Regions from separate parts of the Halalkalibacter oceani genome, predicted to be linked through region 2. Evidence: a T-box and tRNA genes for the amino acid it is inferred to sense, from the RefSeq annotation. Region 2 holds a T-box; the other holds one or more tRNA genes.
What was found. The T-box of region 2 lies ahead of ABMB67_RS15980 (valine--tRNA ligase). A T-box ahead of a tRNA ligase gene usually reads a tRNA of that ligase, here a tRNA-Val.
Positions count from the first base shown of each region.

Region 1: it has a tRNA-Val gene. The T-box ahead of ABMB67_RS15980 (valine--tRNA ligase) is inferred to sense a tRNA for this amino acid. The anticodon was not compared.

Region 1 is NZ_JBEPKD010000018.1:1,584-12,528, reverse strand. Features, by position in the region: gene ABMB67_RS16735 (spore coat protein) at 190-687, shown strand; gene ABMB67_RS16730 (hypothetical protein) at 975-1,748, shown strand; gene ABMB67_RS16725 (manganese catalase) at 2,123-2,983, opposite strand; gene ABMB67_RS16720 (DUF3231 family protein) at 3,226-3,732, shown strand; gene ABMB67_RS16715 (hypothetical protein) at 3,927-4,067, shown strand; gene ABMB67_RS16710 (DUF1259 domain-containing protein) at 4,124-4,525, shown strand; gene ABMB67_RS16705 (immunoglobulin-like domain-containing protein) at 4,772-5,248, shown strand; gene ABMB67_RS16700 (hypothetical protein) at 5,296-5,595, shown strand; gene ABMB67_RS16695 (hypothetical protein) at 6,152-6,289, shown strand; gene ABMB67_RS16685 (ATP-binding protein) at 7,278-7,820, opposite strand; gene ABMB67_RS16680 (ArsR/SmtB family transcription factor) at 8,089-8,457, shown strand; gene ABMB67_RS16675 (SDR family NAD(P)-dependent oxidoreductase) at 8,544-9,329, shown strand; tRNA gene ABMB67_RS16670 (tRNA-Val) at 9,577-9,649, opposite strand; gene ABMB67_RS16665 (PH domain-containing protein) at 9,756-10,181, opposite strand; gene ABMB67_RS16660 (GTP pyrophosphokinase) at 10,202-10,873, opposite strand.
Region 2 is NZ_JBEPKD010000016.1:25,547-36,491, forward strand. Features, by position in the region: gene ABMB67_RS15935 (uroporphyrinogen-III synthase) at 1-243, shown strand, start outside; gene hemB (porphobilinogen synthase) at 236-1,216, shown strand; gene hemL (glutamate-1-semialdehyde 2,1-aminomutase) at 1,232-2,518, shown strand; gene spoVID (stage VI sporulation protein D) at 2,750-4,006, shown strand; gene ABMB67_RS15955 (hypothetical protein) at 4,022-4,927, shown strand; gene ysxE (spore coat protein YsxE) at 4,924-5,937, shown strand; gene ABMB67_RS15965 (YszA family small membrane protein) at 6,045-6,245, opposite strand; gene ABMB67_RS15970 (molybdopterin-dependent oxidoreductase) at 6,379-7,479, shown strand; gene ABMB67_RS15975 (hypothetical protein) at 7,466-8,182, shown strand; T-box leader at 8,340-8,579, shown strand; gene ABMB67_RS15980 (valine--tRNA ligase) at 8,640-10,945, shown strand, end outside.

The DNA of each region.
Region 1 (10,945 bases), on a different contig from region 2:
ATATTAAGCTAAAACGAAAAAGAATAGAAGAGAAAATGTTACTGGCGCGCGTTTTTCCTTATTGAACAGGGAGTTTGTTACTGCTTACCTGATGGCAAACGCGTTACACCGCCCAAAAACCATTAGACAAATTTCCCATTAACAGCAAGTGGAATAGGTTATTCTGAATGTGAAAGGGGAGAAAATATAATGGAAAACAACAGTGCACCAGAACATCTTGCTTGGCACGAAACGTTAGACATGCACGAATTAGTCGCTTCTCAATCAATTGGTTTAATGAAGATAAAAAAGACATATCCCGACATAACAGACCCCGAATTAAAGCAGCTTTACAAAGAAGCAATAAACGGACTATCAAATAATGTGGCAGAACTGCTGGAATTCTACCCGCTGGCCCCCCGCTCTCCAGAAGAGGATGACTTTCGCAACGACCAGCTCCCTTTTCATGCAGGCGACTTATTGGCCCTCTTTAAGTCGGGTGTCAGAAATTACTCAATCGCCATAACCGAGACGGCAACCCCGTCCCTCAGAGCCGTTCTAAAAAAACAGTTAATCCAAGGAATCGATACCCACGCGAAAATCTTCAACTATATGTACAAAAACGGCTTTTACCCTGCTTATAATCTCGAACGCCTGCTGCAAAACGATGTAAACCTTGCTTCCAAGGCGTTAAATGAACCATTTTAACTGATCATCTTTCCAAAGGCTTGAGACAAAACTAGCATTGACCAAGGGCTGGACAAAAGATTTTAAAATAACAATCTTTTGTCCCTCCCCTTTACCAATACGACAATTGTGCTAAAATAGTAACTAATGATTTGTAACAACACTGTAGAAAAGATCACCAAATTTTGACTATCTCCCCTGCTCGGCAACTCTCCTTTAAAGTCCCATCCGTAAAACGTGAATCCCTAAACCTTATGACAAGAAATAGTAGCAGAGATAGGCATATTTCAATAATAAGGAGGACACTTATGAGCGAACAATTGCTCCATCAGATTTTATCCAAACTGGATACTGTTTCAACCGACATTAACGGACTAAAAATGGACGTGACCGAACTAAAAACTGATGTCTCCGGGCTTAAAACGGACGTCGCCGACTTGAAAACCGATGTTTCCGGACTTAAATCAAATGTCGCTGACCTCACTTCCGATGTCTCCGGGCTTAAAACGGACGTTGCCGATCTGAAAACCGATGTTTCCGGACTTAAATCAAATGTCGCCGACCTGACCACCGATGTCTCCGGGCTTAAAACGGACGTCGCCGACTTGAAAACCGATGTCTCCGGACTTAAATCAAATGTCGCTGACCTCACTTCCGATGTCTCCGGGCTTAAAACGGACGTCGCCGACCTGAAAACAGATGTTTCCGGACTTAAATCAAATGTCGCTGATCTCACTTCCGATGTCTCCGGACTTAAAACAGACGTCGCCGATCTGAAAACCGATTTCGCCCGGATGGATTCAAATATGGTCGGTCTTACTTCTGATGTCTCTGGACTTAAAACAGATGTCACCGATCTGAAAACCGACGTCTCCGACTTAAAAGTGGATTCAACTGAAATAAAAGAAGTTGTCTTCCGCCTTGAACAAAAACAGGAGATTATTTATCTCCATACAGGAAAACTATCCGAATATCATTCCACTATCATATTCCGTCTAACGAATATTGAAGATCGGCTTGCCTTCCAGACTCATAAAATAACAGAGACAGAACTTGAGCTATTCAAATTGAAAAAAGAGTAAAAATGTTTTTAGGGGCTGTTTATTTCCTAGCTCAAACTAATACAAGAGTAAGCCAAAGTGCGGTGCCAGTCGGAGAGCATTGGTACTTCGTTTAGACTAAAGGTTAAAGATTGCTTAATTTTCCTTAAGTTAGTTGTGAACAGCATCCTTATGTATATAGAAACTCATAAACTGGATTTCTGAAAAACAGCGTTGTAGTAGCAGATAAAAATCGGCCATTCATATTGAAGCGCCTTTCAACATTGAGAGAGGCAATTCTTTACGCATGGCCGAACGGGACTTCAACTCACTTTATCATTTCTGCTTCTTTTATGTTCTTGTCGCCCAGGAATGATAAAAGAGGATGAACATTCATTTTCTTACTAGCAGGAGAACTAATATAAATGAGGAGGAATTTGTCTGTCTCTTCCTGCTACCACAGCTGGTGGCGTATCGAAAATATAATCAGGAGCAGGGTTTAATGTAGGTTTCTCAGCAAAAGGGACAGGGTTTTCTACGTAATTAAATGTGCCTAGACCATCCATGCTTGGACCAGAAGCCCAACGCCCTTCAGCACTTTCATTTCCTTGTGAGAGATTAAATAATGTATACGACACTTCTTGTTTTTCAAGCTCTTTCGGGAATGTGCTTGGAACGACAACGTTCTCTTTCTCCTCCAGCTCACAAATCGCGGCGATCCATTGATTTTGGTGCATTGTGTCTCTCGCAATCAGCCACGAAAGCATATCTTTTACCCCACGGTCATTTGTAGCGGCATACAATCTCGCGACCTGAAGTCTTCCTTGTGATTCAGCATTCAAATTGGCTCTGAAGTCAGCTAGTAAATTTCCGCTGGCAATGATATAATCTGCTGTCCACCTATTCCCGTTGCTGTCAGCCGGCAATGCCCCTAATCCAGAAACAATTGCATGTTGTGGATTCATTCCTCCAAGGATGGCACCCACAATCGGATCTTGCGCGACACTCTCTAAGTCCCCTACAGGAGCTCCGTCTAACAAACGGGCAATCATTGTCGCCAACATTTCAATATGAGCCAACTCTTCTGCCCCGGTATCCATTAACAAATCCTTATATTTACCATTGCCACGGACACTCCACCCTTGAAACATATATTGCAGTGCAACGGAAATTTCTCCAAATTGCCCTCCTAATACTTCCTGTAATTGACGTGCAAATATCGGGTCAGGTCTTTCCGGTTTTGCATGGTACTGTAATTCCTTGACATGATAAAACACTGACACCCCTCCTTTTAATACTTTCACTTCAGTGTATTTACAAACTGATTTTAGGTGCCCGTCTAGGCTCAATTAATGTGAAAAATCGTCGTCAGATAAATTCAGCAGGTTCTCCCCTAAAATATCTGACAAATATTATTGAGTAATCCTGAATAATCCAGTCCCACATATTAAATACTAATTTTCGTATTACCTTTCTTAAAGGAGAAAAAACGATGAACGTTCAAACAAGGAGTGTTGTTATGGGTATTTTAAGCGGTAATCCTCAAGATGAACCTTTGCATTATGGAGAAGTATTTACTGTATGGTCAAATGTATTAGGAAATAATGGAATGATTTCTGCGTATCAAGCTTTTTATCACCATGCAGGTGACGAGGATCTAAAGAAATTAATTAAAGAAGGCATTGACGGTTTGCAAACTGAGAATCAGCAACTGCAAGAAATACTTAAAGCAAATGGTGTTGCTCCTCCACCGGCCCAAGCGGATCGCCCTGTCGCCAACTTAGAAGATATTCCAGTCGGGGCAAGATTTATCGATCCTGAAATAGGGGCTGCTCTTTCAAAGGATGCAGCGGCCGGATTAGTCGCCTGCAGTCAGGCTATGGGGCAATCCATCAGGGAAGATATCGCCATGATGTACGGACAATTTCATACAAGTAAAGCACAATTTGCAGCTAAAGCTTTAAAACTCAGCAAAGAAAAAGGCTGGTTAATACCTCCTCCTTTACATCCAAACAAAGGAGAATAGCAGGGACACTTTGCCCCTTGAATCCCTTTCTTTTCAGATGAAAGCAAAGAACCGAAAAGTCGGCGTCCCCCCCTTTTTCACTCAAATCAAATGACCAACAAATGGTGCGGGCCCTTTTATACTTTACATTCATTTACATCTCTCTTTATCTGCTTTATTGTTAAGAAGAAGAGTGGATAAAGGAGATGTTTGAAATGGACTTATTTGGTTTGTTAACTTTCATCGGGGTTTTTTGTGTGTTTGACGCGATTCGCAGGTTAAATAATAATGTGCTGAACCAGACCGAAGAAATAAGAAAATTACGGGAGGACTTGAGACAGGGGAATAAAAATTAGCCTTTGAAGCCGTTCTACCGTCACTCTTCATTCATATACTGTTGAATAAGAGTGAGGTGAATGAAGTGGATTATTGGCAAAACCTTTGTCAGCAATATGCTCACACCGTGAATGGCAAGCCTAAAATGGAACAGGGCGTTTGTTCAGTGGAAATCGGGCGCCATCTTCATGTCACGATCCAGGGCCGCATAAGCCGTAGTGCGGTTCCGGCCGGGATCACGTTTGAATCACTTGATCATGAAGGCAACGCCCTTAACCTCGGGGAAGTCGCCGTTCTGCAGGAGGAACTACCTTTATTTATTCATATGCTTGTCAAAAACAATCTGGTCGTCAGCGCGATTCATAATCATTGGATTTTCACCGATCCGCCTATTCTGTACGTCCACTTTCAGTCTGTGGAGCCACCGCTGTCCTTCGCGCAAAAAACGGCTGAGGCTTTTACAGTATTAAAGCAGTAGAGCTGTCTCAAGAAGCGTCCATCCATGCCTCTTGAGACAGCTCTTTATCTGCCTATCCTTCCTCCATCCTACACTATATTCAAAAAAATAACTCCTTAGTCATTTTATACAGTACGATTATACTGCTATAAAACCGCCGGACTGTAAATCATTTCATCGTTAGAAGGATTGGCACGCTTCTTTGTTGAAAGTACTGAATAAAGGAACATGAGTCGAGAAAGAAGCAGGTGAAAAAGGGGCGATAACATGAGCAGGGTTGACTTTTCTCTGTTCTATCTGGCACTAAGCTTACTGCTCTTTTCAGGGTGCGGAAGTGATAATAGAGAGACAGCTGACTGGGAACGGAGCCAGATTGAAACCGTCAACAGCATAGACGGGGTAACGATGAAGGCGAAGGAAGGAACACTCTCCTCTACTGGTTTGACAGTTACATTTGAAAACAGCACCGATAAACAGATGATCTATGGGGAATACTTTTTGCTTGAGAAGAACATCAATGGAAGCTGGTATGAAGTTCCAGTCTCCATTGGCGACAATTATGGATTTGATGCTATTGGCTATAGGTTAGATTCTACAACTGTCCTCGATTGGCCGGTTGATTGGGAGTGGCTCTATGGCAGCCTCGATTCGGGCCATTACCGTATTATAAAAAATATACTCGATTTCAGACAGCCAGGAGACTATGATAAATACGATTTGGCAGCGGAATTCACCATTGAATAGCGAACCAAACTTGATAGCATACAGAGAAAAAGAAAGGGGAATGACTGGTGTATTACAATAAAAAGCGTTTAGAAGAGCTGCGAAAAGAAGGCGAAGAAAAGTTTGAAGAAATGGAAAGAGAAAGAAAACGAAGAGCGATCGGGCAAAAATATAAAGCAAATGAAATCGAGATAAGATGTGTCCACTGCAAGCATGACAAATTTGAATTAGATGAGACATTACTCAATACAAGAGCCATGACTTTTTTTGATGTAGAGTGGCTTAATGACGCAGCAAAAACGTTAATCTGTAAAGAATGCGGCTACATTCACTGGTTCGCGAAAGAGGTCGTGGAAGTGAATGAATGAGTTCTCAAACGAAAAACTCACTCTAACCCTTGCTGATGTGGACGGGGTTTTTGCGCTTCCAGTGGCCTCCTAATTATCTGCGCTTCTCTTTTAATAGTTCTACCCATTTTCATCATAATCTGCCATTATCATGTTCATCGCCCGATTTACCATAGGAAATAACCCTCTCCTTATATTTTATACTATATTACACTTCAACCTCATACTCCATCCCCTTCAACTCTGCACCACATATGAACTCATTCGTATACCTTAATTTGACTTCCACCCTCAACTGTGGTAACCTTAATCAAATCCTTTAATGAATTTGTAGTCCTCTCGTCAGTGGTCGCCACTTCTTTTCCACACCAAGAACTCACCTTCATTTTCAGCAGCTTCACAAAGCATTTTTCCTTTCGTTATCCTGCTAAGGTAGTAAACATCTGGATTATCTTTTTTCAAACTTACCTGCCGGATTCATTAAGTCAGTAAGAGGGCAGGGTCGATTTCTTAATTGAATCGATGGAATATTTAACCTTATCCGCCAAATTTTAAGCTCACCAAAAGGAGGGATTTAATGGGATTATCTCTAACTCTGATTTCATCCGGTCTTATCATCGGATACATCAACTATGAATACACCGGCGCTTTAATCGGTTTGTTCGCAGCACTGCTGATCGGCATGTTATTTAACACAAGAAAATCCACAACGTAAGCTACAATTGCCACGTGGCTCAAAAGACAAAAAGAAATAGACTTTCCTAAGCTTTCGACTTAAGAGGGGTCTATTTCATTTCGGTTGACTACACTCATTCCTTTTTCGCGCATCAAAATCTGCCATCAGAGAGAAATCGCTTGAATTCTCCAGTTTGCTCTCTCAAGCTACCTTTAAGCCAATTTTGAACAGCAAAATAATTTCGATTCGTTCTCAAACGAGTACTAACGGAGAAGCTCTATTTGCTAGAAGCAAGTAAATGATTGAATTTGTCGTAAGCTTATACCGAAATACACCCATCTAAATCCATTCCAACGCCACCCCGCAATAGAGTTTCGACCGACAAAGATTGGATAAAACCAAAATTGCTGAAAGCCTCTTAACCATACGTACGTAAACCGGAATAAACATCTTCTAATGCCCCCCGGATCAACTGCGAAAGCTTCTATTTGTTGTGTCTGTGCAGGAACGGTTGATGGCGGTGGCGTTTGTGGTGGTCCACTTGCTTGGCCTTGACTCGGAGGTCCAAACGGAGGTTGGAGACCAGGCATCCCTGGTGGCAATCCTATTGGAAGAAACCATTGGCCAAATTGTCTTTCATCAACATCTCCGCTGTAAGTCATGTTCTCTTGAAATGGACTTGAAGAAAAAGAAGCATCCTGACCATAAGGAGCTTGATAATACAGATTTCCATGACTTGGATACAAAGCTGCACTTCCTCTCTACTTTAAGGTTACCTCATAGTATTCTTTAGTCATTTACCTAGCAGCTTGTATTTTCAGAAATGTGTATTTGCCTAACTAAGGATTTCTTCGTCATACACACAGCCCATCCCAATTGTCAGTATGATTGTTGTTAAACTCGCCTTAAAAACAAAGCAAAAAACCCTTGAATATCGAAGCTGCTGAAAAAGTGGAAATCGTCCTTTTTCAGTGGCCTCTAACTATCATATTAAAAACCAAACCTTGCTTAGCTGTTCAAACTCATACTAACACGAATTAGAGCTTAAGTACTCGAGGACACTATTAACTCGTTCCTTCACTGAATAATCCCCTTCAATTCTTACTACCGGACAAGACAAGCTTGCCAACCAACTTTCATGCAACGTCTTACTTCTAACTTCCATTCCAGCACTGTCATATAAAGCAGCCCACTCTAAAAATGCCTTATATTGTTCATGTTTGCTGCCACCAGCTACTATTTCATTCCCATAACGCTGAAATTCTCTCTGTTTTAGCCTTTCGAGTCTTATATCTTGCGGAATCCATAAGAAGACAACAAGGTCAAAATCACTTCTAAAATGATCTCCCCAGCCGCATAATGCACCAGAAAGAATCCAATTTTCATTTTGCGATAAATCCTTTTCAAGCATCCTTCTTCTATCAGGAATGTCCCTTTTTTTAGTGAATTTAGTTGCCCAATAGTAATCATCGGTATCAAAATAAGCATGAGGCAAAACCTCTGCTAATGCAGAACCCAGTGTTGAAGTACCTGCCCCTGAAGCTCCCATAATGTGAATGTTATTTTTCATAGTTCCTCCTCACTTCCCTTTTCCACTCTTCTGCATCGTTTGTGTAAGTATATCAACCTTCAGATAAACAGAACAAGTCAACTCACTTTAGGTTTAGTGAAGATGAAACTTTCTTATCCGTCATTGGTTAGACGTGTTTTCAAAATACAAATGCCGTCCCCTTCAAATGTAATCATCTATTTAGAATCCACCATTGCTTTTTTAAAAGCTATCTGCTATATTAAAACAAATAATCAAACACTTAATCATTTGATCTAGGGGTGATGGGTTGAAGGAGCGAAGCCAAAGCGTATTGTTAGAAAAGAAGCAAGCTCTGCTAGATGAAATTCGTAAGTCCACAGATATTTTCAAAGCGCTTGCGGATCCCGTAAGACAGGATATTTTAATGATGTTTATGATAGCTAAACGAATGAACGTTGCACAAGTTGTGGAGCAATCTCATTTGTCCAGGCCGGCCATATCTCATCATTTAAAAATACTTAAACAAGCAGGCATCTTAGACTCTGTGAAGGAGAAGACGGAGGTTTATTACAGCTTAACGCTTGAGAACTCAGTGATAGACCAGCTTAAAGCAATCATTCATGCAGCCGAAAGCCTATCGGATGACCCTGCTAAATCGTTTGAAGAACATCCATGACTTTCTCTCCAAAATGAAGAAAGTCTTTTTTTGAAATAAACGTTCAAATGTTTAATCATTTAAAATAATTGTTGGAGGTAATGCAAATGAATTATTCAAAGAAGACGGCCTTGGTAACAGGTGCATCATCCGGAATAGGGGAGGTTTTCGCAAACGAACTCGCTAAAAAAGGATGTAACTTACTATTGGTCGCCCGGTCAGAGGATAAACTTAAACAACTCGCACATAACCTTCAGGACAGGTATTTGATCAATGCAATTCCTCTTTCAGTTGACCTTTCGTCAATTACCGCTGCACAGAAATTAGGTCAGGAAGTTGAAAATTTAGGAATAACAATCGACATTCTTATTAACAATGCGGGGTTTGGAACGATGGGTGTTTTCAATCAAATCTTGTCCACTCGTATTCATCAAGAAATTCAGCTAAATGTTCTATCCTTAACTGAATTAACTCATCATTTTATTGGCTCCATGATTGAAAGAAAGGAAGGGATAATTATCAATGTCGCTTCAATGACAGCATTTCAACCGACACCGTATATGGCGGTATATGGTGCGACGAAAGCTTATGTCCTCTCCTTCACGGAAGCATTATGGGCTGAATACAGAGATAGCGGCATTCAAATCGTTGCATTATGCCCCGGAGAAACGAAGAGTTCATTTCATGCAGTATCCGGTACAGATAGCTTGAAAAGTAAGCGCATGGAACCGATAGATGTCGTAAACGCAGCATTTAAGGCTGTAGAAAAGGGTCGTAGCCATACAATCGTTGGGCGAAATAATTTTATTATGGCTCAATTGCCACGTTTCCTGCCCCGGAGCACGGTCGTGAAATTCGCTAAAGCTGTATTTCAATCAGCTTTGAACAAGTAACACCTCTAAAGGAAGATAGCTACATTTTAAAATTAAAAAGTCGGAAAACCCACTGCTCTTTTGGTTGAAAAGCGCACAGCAGGAAAATTTGATAAGTTCGCCCGGAATGAAAATCACACTCCTGCGCAACTCCATTTAAAAAGAGTGAAATAGTTCGTCCCCACTTTGTCCCCAAAGGGGTCCCGACAGAGATACTGGTCTAAATAGACAAAACAAAAAACCCTTGACTATCAAGGGTTTTGCGGGATGACCTGTACTGGGCTCGAACCAGTGACCTCCACCCTGTCAAGGTGGCGCTCTCCCAACTGAGCTAACAGATCGCATATGTAATTTGCTTTTGAGGATGTCTGCCCTGCGACATTTATAAATATACAGCAAATTCTTCAGGTTGTCAACATTATTTTTTTGTATAGGAGGGACTGGCGGTCAACGGGGCTTCGGATCGGCCAGTCCTGGCAGTTCGATATGTGGATTGATCGCCGTAACGGCTTTGATAAATTCGTCTTGCTGCTGTGGCGAGATTTCGACGAGAGAGTAGCCTGCGCCGTAATGAATGATGATTCGTTTCAGGGAAAGCCCTAAAGAAAAGGTCGTAACAAGCGAGCTAGTTGCTTCTATTCGTCTAATTTCAGCGATCTGGATGCGTTTGCGAAAAGGGCCGCAGCGAATCCGGATTTCGTCGTGCTTGAGCGTGTAGTCTGTTTGAAACCAGCACCAGAGCAGCAGGGTGCAAATCGGTGCGAGAATGAAAAAGCTAATTAGTTCCCTTGTGAAAAACGGGATGATCATCAAGCTGGCGGTCAGCCAAATGGTAACGGTTGTGACGGTGTCTCGTCTCGACTTAAAGTTCATTTGTGCACCTGCCGGCAAGATTAATCGTTAAACAGCGAGGTCAGGAAATTTGACGGGAGATGGATTTTTTCGTTTTTGTTGATCATTTTTTCAATTTCATCGGCGTCGTCCTGATCTTTCAGTTCCCCGACTTCTTTGTGCAAATCCTCCATTTTTTTATCAAGAACCGCAGCGAGGTCGGCGGCATTTTTCAGTTCCAGGAGGAGGCGCTCTGGGATTTCTTTGTTGTATTTGTAATAGATTTTGTGTTCCAGGCTCGCCCAGAAATCCATAGCGATCGTCCGAATTTGGACTTCGACACATACACTGCTTTGGCGGTCGGACATGTAGACCGGGACCTCGATGATCAAATGGAGGCTGCGGTAGCCGTTTGGCTTCGGGTCGCGCAAATAGTCCTTCACCTCAAGGACTTTGATGTCTCCCTGCTTCTGGATCATGTCGCTCAGCTGATAAATATCGGTCAGAAACGAGCATGTGATTCGGATGCCGGCAACATCTTTAATGTTGTCCTTAATACTTTCCAGAGTGATGGGATAGTTTTTGCGGTGAAGCTTTTTTAAAATACTTTCTGGTGATTTTAAACGCGAGCTGATATGCTCAATCGGATTATAATCATGAATCAGCTGAAATTCTTCTTGTAAAATTTTAATTTTCGTATTCATTTCGTCTAAAGCAAACTTATACGTCATCATAAAACGAGTGGCTTCAGTACGATAGGCTTTTAATCGTTTTAAATCAATTGTTGTGGCGGGATTCACGTTATT
Region 2 (10,945 bases):
ACGACCCTTGATTATGTTACTTTTACAAGCTCGTCGACAGTCTCTCATTATGCGGAGCTGTTAAAAGAGCTGGAAGCTGAAGGGGTGACAGCATCGGCGAAAATAGCCTGCATCGGGCCAATCGCCGCCAGGACGGCACGTCATTACCGCTTATCGGTTGATCTTATGCCTGCTAAATATACGATAGAAGCTTTAGTGGAACAACTTGTGTTACATACGAAGGGAGAGAAGGAAAATGACTGATTTACAATTTAGACGTCATCGCCGTTTACGGAAAACGAACTCGATTCGAAAGATGGTTCAGGAGACGCAGATTCATGCGAGTGACTTAATCTATCCGCTTTTTGTCACGGAAGGAACGAATGAAAAGAATGAAGTCGCTTCCATGCCAGGTGTGTTCCAATTGTCGCTTGATCTTGTTGATGCTGAAATCGATGAAGTCGTATCACTTGGAATCCCGGCCATAATGTTGTTCGGCGTGCCGAATCATAAGGATGATGTTGGAACGTCCGCTTATCATGATCACGGAATCGTGCAAAAAGCGATTCGCCAAATTAAACAACATTATCCGGACGTAACGATTATTGCCGACACATGTCTTTGCCAGTATACCGATCACGGGCACTGCGGCGTTATCGAAAACGGTCAGGTGTTAAATGATCCTTCGTTGAGCCTATTAGCGAAAACCGCCGTTTCTCAGGCCGAAGCCGGTGCCGATATTATCGCGCCTTCAAATATGATGGACGGTTTCGTTGCTGCGATTCGCCACGGTCTTGATGAAGCCGGTTTTGAAGATATTCCGATTATGTCCTATGCGGTCAAGTATTCATCGGCTTTTTACGGTCCGTTCCGTGATGCCGCCCACAGCTCGCCGAAGTTCGGCGATCGCAAAACGTATCAAATGGACCCGGCCAATCGGCTCGAGGCATTACGCGAGGCGGAGTCTGATATTGAAGAAGGAGCTGACATGCTGATTGTCAAGCCGGCCCTTTCATACTTGGATATTATTCGGGAAGTCAAGGATTTTTCCGGTATGCCGATTGTTGCCTACAATGTTAGCGGGGAATATTCGATGGTGAAGGCAGCCAGTCAAAATGGCTGGATCGACGAGAAGGCAATCGTGTTGGAGAAAATGATCAGTATGAAGCGCGCAGGTGCTGATCTCATTTTGACTTATCATGCGAAAGATGTTGCACGCTGGATTTCCAATTCATAAAGGAGGCTGATGCAAGTGCGCTCATTTGAAAAATCAAAGCAAGCATTCGAACAGGCGAAGCCATTAATGCCAGGTGGAGTGAACAGTCCGGTACGAGCTTTTAAATCAGTGAAAATGGAGCCTGTTTTTATGGAAAGAGGAGCCGGCTCCAAAATCTATGATATTGACGGAAATGAATATATTGACTATGTCCTTTCCTGGGGACCGCTTATTTTAGGCCATGCGGATGAACGAGTGATTGCCGCTTTAAAAGAGACGGCTGAAAAAGGAACGAGCTTCGGCGCGCCGAGCGAGCTGGAAACAAAGCTCGCTCGTCTCGTGATCGAACGGGTCCCGTCGATTGAAGTGGTACGGATGGTCAATTCCGGCACGGAAGCGACGATGAGTGCGTTGCGGCTGGCGAGAGGGTTTACCGGCCGGAACAAAATTTTAAAATTCATCGGCTGTTACCACGGCCATGGCGACTCGCTGCTGATCAAAGCCGGCTCCGGTGTCGCGACGCTCGGGCTGCCGGATAGTCCTGGTGTACCGGCTTCCATTGCGGAAAATACACTGACTGTGCCATATAACGATTTAGAGAGCGTTCGCTATGCTTTCGAGAAATTCGGCTCGGATATTGCCGGCGTGATCGTTGAACCGGTTGCCGGAAACATGGGCGTCGTACCGCCGGAGCCAGGTTTCCTCGAAGAGCTTCGCGCCATTACGGAAGAGCACGGCAGCTTACTCATTTTTGATGAAGTGATGACCGGCTTCCGCGTCGGCTATCAATGCGCGCAAGGTGCATTTGGCGTAACGCCTGATTTGACGTGCTTAGGGAAAGTGATCGGCGGCGGTCTGCCGGTCGGGGCCTATGGCGGCAGACGTGACATTATGGAGCAGATTGCCCCGAGCGGGCCGATTTATCAGGCGGGTACGCTATCAGGCAATCCGCTGGCGATGTGTGCGGGCTATGAGACGCTTGCTCAGCTGACTGAAGCGGATTACACGCGCTTTGACGAGTTGGCGAAGCGCCTGGAGCAAGGCTTAGCTGCGGCGGCCGAAAAGTACGAGATTCCACATCATATTAATCGGGCGGGTTCAATGGTCGGCTTTTTCTTCACAAATGAAGCGGTGACGAACTTCGAAAAAGCGCAGACGTCTAACCTAGAGATGTTCGCCCGTTATTTCCAAGGGATGCTTGAGCAAGGTATTTCTCTTCCACCATCACAATTTGAAGGGATGTTCCTGTCGACAAAGCATACAGAAGCAGACATTGATCAAACGATCGCGGCTGCGGAACGCGTATTTTCAACTCTTAAATAGCAGTGAGAGGGACCTGAGAGCTTCGGCTTTCAGGTCCTTCTTTCATATCGTGGAGTTTCCGCTATGTCCGTTTCGTTTTTCCCTTCCTTTTAAATGAATTGCTGCCGATAATGGAGTGATTTTCAGAATTGAAGAATATCGCGATAGAACTTGTCATAGAGTGTTATTGTACTGACTAGAATACGGCAGAGACGAACGTTATTTCGTGAGAAGGAGAAGGAGGAATGAAGGATGACACAGGAGCATTCATCTAAGCTTTCATTTTCGATTGAGGAATCAGTTTGGTTAAATAAAGGGCAAGAAATTGAAGAAATCCTCGGAATGTCACTTGAGCCGGAAATCGTGATTGAGGAACGGGCCGATCACGTTTATATTCGCGGTGGTCTGCGATTAGTCGGTGAATATGAGCCGGCGGTAAAGGAGGAAGAGATCAATGTGGAACGTTCTTTAGAACGGCAGGTGTCTTTCCGTTCGGCGGGGGAAGTTGTGACGAACGACAATGGCAAAGCTTCGATTAAACATTTCTTTCCGATTGATGTGACAATTCCGGTCAGCCGAATTCATGATCTGGATGATGTCTACGTCCAGGTAGAGTCCTTCGACTATGATCTGCCTGAGAAGAGCTGCATTCAACTAACGGCTGATATTAGCATCAGCGGAATGACGAATTTGCAGGATACACAGCCCCAGGCAGAAGAGCCGAAGCCGAAAGTGGCCGAGAGAGCGATCCCGACGGCTTTCGCCTTTGATGCGAAAAGACAGCCGGCGACGCCTGGTTCAACCGTACCAGAGCAAAGAAGGGAGCAGCAGACTCAGCCACCAGCGCAAAAGGTTCGTCCGGTAAGACCGTCCGTTCAGGAAAACACACTCGTAACGCCGAGCGTCCCGCAGCCGCCACAGCCTGTGCCGAGTGCGGCCGCCCCACCGAAGCAGGCAGTCGAAGAGCAGCAGGAGGAGGCGGCAGCACAACTGAGCCGTCAAGAGTCTGAGAAGCCAGAAGCAGAAGAGCCGGTCGCGCTTGAGGTGGCGGCAGAGAGCCGGGAGGAGGAGCCGGCGCTGATGCGCAATGAGCCGGAACAAGCAGAGCTGGCAGTTGTCGAGACAGGGGAAGAAAGAGAGGAAGAGGAAGCGGCGCCGACCCGCACCGAGCCGGAAACGAAAATCACATTGGCGGCGCAAAAAAGGGTAGAGGAAGAACCGTTGGCCGAGGAAGAACTGTCTGTAGAGGAGGAAGAGGAGGCACCTGCAGAAAGTGAACCGCCGACCCCACGAGAGGAAAACGCGCTCTATTTAACGAAAATGATGGCGAAGAAGGAAGAACGGTTCATTAAGCTGAAAATGTGCATTATTCAGGAGAACGAGTCACTTGAAACGATTGCTGACCGCTACGATGTCTCCACCAATCAGCTCGTCCGCATCAACCGGTTACAAAATGAACAGGTCGAGGAAGGTCAAATACTTTATATTCCGGTTTCCTCAGAATCGTAAAAAAGGAGTACCTACATGGAATTGCTGGATTGGCTTAAAGAGCGATTTGCCTGGCAGGATGTCCGGTTGGTCAATGAAGCGCTTGTAGAGACGGAACAGGGACGGAAAAGACTGCGGTATTGGTCCGATAAAGAGCTGCTTGACTGGCATATTGAATGGCGTGATCATTGTCGTGTCACGCCATTCATTTTAGCAGATCGGATGATTCGGGCGACGAACAAGGAGCCCGCTTTGGAGTGGAAGGATGGCTGGCTGACGGTGCATGATGAAGTAACCGGAACCGTCCCGAGCAAGGAAGTAGCTGAAAAGATTGGCTTAATGATTGGAACAATGATCGCCTTTGGACTGGAAACAGAAGCCGCCGTTGAACCGGTCGTGAAGCGGGAGCCATTGTATGCGGAGCTGCGGGAATCGCTTCCTATTCTTCCTCAGGAGCAGCACGCCTTCGTCTCGTCATTAGTAAGGGAAGCAGCTGTGCGGAGGAAGAAGGCTGCGGCGCTTGAAAGCAAGCTGGCTGATGAGCGGCTCCCTTTGCTTGATCAGCTCCACTTCAGCAAAGAGACGAGGCATGTGTATCAGGTGATGATCTGGCAGGGGACGATGGAGCGTCCGGAGAGAGGGTACTTCACCGTGCGGTCATTTTTGGAAAGCTGGCTTGAGCATTATGGAAAGGATGGTTGCCTTGAGCTGTGGAAAGGGATGCAGACATATGTCTCGAATGAGCAGGCGATGTTATTGCTGGCAGAGCTGTTGAAGCCTTATGAGCTCGATTCTCTCGTCACGCTGCTTGAGACAAATCCGACGGATGCGGCGATTTCCGGTGAAATCAATCAGCTCGTTGCAAAATGGGAGCGCAGCAAGGAACTGGTGGCCCTGCTCAGTTCCTCGATTGACAGCAGAAGGAGGGTGATGACGTCATGAGGTATGAACCTGCGCTGTACGCATCTGTTCTCTTTTATTATGATCTGTATCCACAGCAGGTTGAAGATCTCGGGAAAATAAAGCGGATTTCCACGAACCGCGGTGAATTTGCTTTAAAGGAAACGACAATGTCGACCCATCAGGCAGATGAGTTTATTCATGCTCTGCGCAAGCTGACAAAGCTTGGTTATAAGCAGGCGGTGCCGATTTTGCCGACGAAGTACGGGGAGTATACGGTAGCGACAGGCTCTCACACGTATTATTTAATGCCGTGGTTTGAAACGATTGAATATACAGCAAGAGAATCGCGTGAGGAAAAACTGGCCGATCAGCTTGGTGTGATCCATCGGCTGACCGTTAAAACGGAGGCTTTTCAAAAGGAACAGGTCGAGCAATCCGTGCAGCAGCTTGTCCAAAGATGGGAAATGAGACGGCTGGAATTGCAGCGCTTTGCTGATCAGGCTGAGAATAAAACGTATATGTCTCCTTTTGAGCTGACTTTTTTAACCCATGCGTTTATGCTCGACCAAATGGCGGAGGCGGCGACGGAGCATTTGCAGAAATGGTATGAGCTTTGTCTTGAAAAGGAAAAATACCGGACTGTGCTTTGCCACGGGCGGCTGCAGCGTTCTCATGCTCTTTTTTCTCCGGATAACGAAGCATTGCTGCTCAATTTTGAACGAGCGAGTATTGATACCCCGGCTCGTGACTTGGCGAGCTTTTGCCGCTACAGCTTTCCAAATGCTTATTGGTCGGAGGAAGAAGTACAGCGCTGGTTTATTCGCTATGAGCACCATCTTCCGCTTCTTGATGAAGAGAAGCACTTAACATGTGCCTACTTAAACTTTCCTGAGCCGGTCGCTTACTCGGTGGAAGCTTATGTTTCAAACCGGAGCAGCATGAGTGAATTTGAGCATGTCAGACGGTTAGAGAAGCGGTTAACTGCGATGCGCAAGGTACAGCGGTTGACGCAGAAGCTGATTGTGATTGAACAGGAGGCTTCCCAATAGCAGGGAAAAGCGAGGAGGAGGGCATTCTTTCCTGCTCGCTGTCTGCAGGATAAAAGCTGCTTCACAAAAGAGGAGTTGTCGTAAAGCGTAGCTTTGGACAACTCCTCTTAAAATAATTCGAGGCGCAGCGATAAATAAAATACGATCATAAGCGTCAGGAGAATAATATCAAATGTCGTCGGCAAGAAAAATGTCCGAATCAACTGAAAGCCAATAAGCGGTACGAAGATCTGCAAGCATATCGCTCTGATTTTCCACCAGAAACGAGGACGGGGTGGCGGCGGGAAATGACGAAAGCGGCGTTTCATAAAGAGGCCTCCCTCCTAAAACCGTTTGTCTCTACAGATTATGCGGCGGCAGCATATTCGTTCCCAGTTCCCCTGAAATCGTGTATACTAAAAAAAATTGAAGCGCTTTTCTGAAAAATGGGGTGTGGCAGAGATGAGATGGCTTACTAGAGTCCATCTGATTCATGGTGTTTTACTCGTTCTTCTTCTTGTAACGGGACTTTGTCTTTATATGACAACGACCCGGACATGGTTTAATCAGCTTGGCGTGCCACTCGTATCCGTTCATGTGACGATTGCTGTGCTCTATATTGGGGTTGTCTGCTATTCCATTCTGCGCGTTGGACGCTATCTTCTTAAAAAGCCGCGGGCCAGTAAGTTCAACTTCTGGCTGCATACGATTTTCTTTTTTTTATGGGCAGTTTCGGGTGCGATGATGTACTGGCAGGCTTATTTTCCCGTCACGCTGCGCAATGGAGCGGTCGTCATCCATGATTGGACAACCTTTCTGTATATTCCGTGGCTGCTCGTCCATTCGCTCGGACATCTGTTCTCCTGGAAAGCTCCATGGCCGGACTGGTGGACAAAGCATGTCGCTCTTCCTCCGGCGATTGCCGAGAACAAGTTCGAGCGTCGTGACTTTTTGAAGCTGAGCGGCTTAACCGTGCTGTTTTTGATGATTGGAAGCTGGCTGAAATGGCTGACCCCGGTTTTATCTGCCGTTGACAGTGAAAATAGACGGCGTGGCTATTTCCGGATTTATAATGTCACAAATGATTACCCGCGCTATCAACCTGGAGAGTGGTCGTTGACGATCGATGGACTGACGAATAAAAGCGAGACGATCACGTATTATGATTTGCCGCGTTTTCCGGCGACGACGATCGTCGATGATTTCCACTGTGTGACCGGCTGGAGCGTGCGCCATGTCGAGATGAAAGGGGTTAAAGTAAAAGACTTAATGACGCAGCTCGGGATCGAAGCGCAAAGTGATTATGTGACAGCTTATTCCGGCGACGGGATGTATTTTGACTCGTTTTTAACGACGCAGCTGCTTGACGAAGAGGCGCTTCTCGTCTATGAGCTTGACGGAGAACCGCTGAAGCAGGCGATGGGTTTTCCGTGCCGTCTCTATCATCCTGACATGTATGGCTACAAATCGGTCAAATGGGTCAATCGCCTTGAATTTACCGAGAAGCGGGAAATTGGTTATTGGCAGCAAAGTGGAGGCTATGACTTAAATGGCTATTTATAGACCGATGAAAAAGATACTCATTCCAATCATTGCCCTCCTGATCGGGGCCGCGGCTGCCTATTTCCTCGTGCCGACGAAAATGGATGCGATATGGAGGGATTGGAACGCTCAGTCAGAAGAGTGGGAGCAGGCAGTTTATCAAGTCGCTTCCTCTTATGAAAAGGACGGAACAGTAGCGACAGAGGAACAAGGAATCTGGTCGAACGAGAAGAGCTTTTTCCAAGTGTCCGCCGCTGTTTCAAATGATTCATTTTTCACCTTTGATGCTCATTTTGAAGGGGATCGCCTGTTTGTACAAAGCGGGGATAAGTGGGTTCAAGGGACGACCTCTGACCGCTTTGTCGCTGAATTTGCCCCGCTCGACAATCCTTTTCAATGGATGAGGGATATGCTGCTCGAAGCGGAGGAAGTACGGAAGGAAAGTGAGGAGGACCGGACGGTTTATCAGGCGGTATTTACTGAATTCGATGAGACGGACTTTCGCGGCTATTCGTTAGAACGCCAGGAAGAGACGACGCTCACTCTCACGGTGACGGAAGACGAGCTGCTGATGGAATTTGCGGCGCAGCCGATCAGGCCGGACTATTTAGGCCCGTTCAGCGGCTATCCGCAGCAGATCGGTTTTGAGCTTCTTTTGGAAAAAACAGATGAGCAAGTTCCCCTTGTTCCGGAAGAAGCCTATGACAGTGAACAGCTGGAATAAAAAGTGGTTTTTTCGTCGATGCTTGGTAGAAGAGCGACAAAATCGTTTAAAAGAATGTCATCCTTCTTGTTCAGAAAAGGAAAAAATCAACCTAAGGGGACAAGTCCTCTTATTGACGGATGACTGGCATTCAAGCTAAAATAAAAACACAATTATAACGCTGGCGTTGAATAGGAAGAGTAGGTTCGGATGCTTTTCAGAGAGAGAAATCATTTGCTGGGAGATTTCTTAAGAGGTACGAATCGAAGGTCGCCTAGGAGCTGCTTGGTGAAAGACATTTTCTTGAAAATGATCGAAGTAAGCAAGCCGGATACTGACCGTTATCAGGATAAGGTGTGCAGAGGATTTATTCTGCAAACAAAGGTGGTACCGCGAGTCAACTCTCTTCGTCCTTTGGATGGAGGGGGTTTTTGTATTGGGCGGCCACAATGCTATTACAGGGAGGCAACATATAAAAATGAGTAACCAGGACATGACAATGCCAACGAAGTACAATCCGCAGGAAACAGAAGCAAAATGGTATTCCTATTGGCTGGAAGGGAAATTTTTTGAAGCGACGGGAGACGAAACGAAGAAACCATATTCGATTGTCATCCCGCCGCCAAATGTGACAGGAAAGCTTCATCTCGGCCACGCTTGGGATACGACATTGCAGGATATTCTCGCTCGAGTGAAGCGGATGCAAGGATATGACACATTATGGCTGCCTGGAATGGACCATGCCGGAATTGCGACGCAGGCGAAAGTAGAAGGAAAGCTCAAAGAAGAAGGGCTGAACCGCTACGATCTTGGGCGTGAGCGCTTTATCGAAAAATCGTGGGAATGGAAGGAAGAATATGCGTCCTTCATCCGCAATCAATGGTCGAAGCTCGGGCTTTCCCTTGATTATTCCCGTGAACGTTTCACGCTGGATGAAGGGTTGTCCAAGGCGGTGCGCGAAGTTTTCGTCTCCCTTTATAACAAAGGACTGATTTACCGCGGGGAGTATATTATTAACTGGGATCCGCAGACGAAGACAGCTCTTTCCGATATTGAAGTTATTTATAAAGATGTTCAGGGTGCCTTCTATCATATGAAATATCCACTGACGGACGGCAGCGGGGAAATCGAGATCGCGACAACACGTCCTGAAACGATGCTCGGTGATACGGCGGTAGCCGTCCACCCCGAGGATGAGCGTTATAAGCATTTGATCGGCAAAACGGTGACGCTGCCGATCACCGGGCGCGAGATTCCGATTGTCGCCGATGACTATGTTGATATGGAATTCGGTTCAGGAGCGGTGAAAATTACCCCGGCCCACGATCCGAATGACTTTGAAATCGGCAACCGCCATCAGCTGGAACGGATTCTTGTGATGAATGAAGACGGGACGATGAATGAGAAAGCAGGAAAGTACAAAGGGATGGACCGCTTTGAGTGCCGAAAGCAAATCGTCAAGGATTTGCAGGAGGATGGCGTCCTGTTCAAAATTGAGGATCATCTGCATTCCGTCGGTCATTCTGAGCGCAGCGGAGCGGTCGTAGAGCCGTATTTATCGACGCAATGGTTCGTGCGGATGGAGCCGCTCGCCAAGGCGGCCGTTGAACTGCAGGCGTCTGCCGACAAGGTTAACTTTGTACCGGAACGTTTTGAAAAGACCTATTTGCACTGGATGGAAAATATCCGCGACTGGTGTATTTCACGCCAGCTATGGTGGGGGCACCGCATTCCAGCCTGGTACCATAAGGAAACGGGCGAGGTGCATGTCGGACATGAGGCACCGGCTGATCCGGAGAACTGGAAGCAGGACGACGACGTGCTTGATACGTGGTTCAGCTCTGCTCTGTGGCCGTTTTCGACAATGGGCTGGCCCGAAGAGAAGGCGCCGGACTTTGAGCGTTTTTACTCGACGAATGTCCTCGTAACCGGCTACGATATTATCTTCTTCTGGGTCTCAAGAATGATTTTCCAAGGCTTGGAGTTTACCGGAAAGCGGCCATTTAACGATGTGCTGATTCATGGTCTTGTCCGTGATTCTGAAGGGCGGAAAATGAGTAAATCATTAGGCAATGGCGTCGATCCGATGGATGTCATCGACAAATATGGGGCCGATTCCTTACGGTTCTTCCTTTCAACCGGAAGTTCCCCGGGAAATGACTTGCGTTTTTACTGGGAAAAAGTCGAAGCGACATGGAACTTCGGGAATAAAATTTGGAATGCGTCACGCTTTGCCCTAATGAACATGGAAGGCTTGACCTATGAAGAGATTGATTTGAGCGGCGAGAAGTCGATTGCCGATAAATGGATTTTGACTCGCCTGCAGCAAACAATTGAAGACGTTACCCGCTTAATTGACAGCTATGAATTTGGAGAAGTGGGCCGACTGCTCTATAACTTCATTTGGGATGATCTTTGTGACTGGTATATTGAGATGGCCAAGCTGCCGCTGTATGGAGAAGATGAGGCGGCTAAGAAAACGACTCGTTCCGTTTTGGCCTATGTTCTTGACCAGACAATGCGACTTTTGCACCCGATGATGCCATTTATTACCGAGGAAATATGGCAGCACTTGCCGCATCAGGGCGAATCGATCACAGTGGCATCGTGGCCGGTGAAGCAGGATACATTCGTTTTTGAAGATGCGCAGGCTGATATGGAGCTGTTAACATCAATCATTCGTTCCGTCCGCAATACGCGCGCTGAGCTGAATGTACCGATGAGCAAGCAAATTGAGCTGCTGATTCATGCCAAGGACGAACAAGTTCTTGCCCGGCTGGAGCG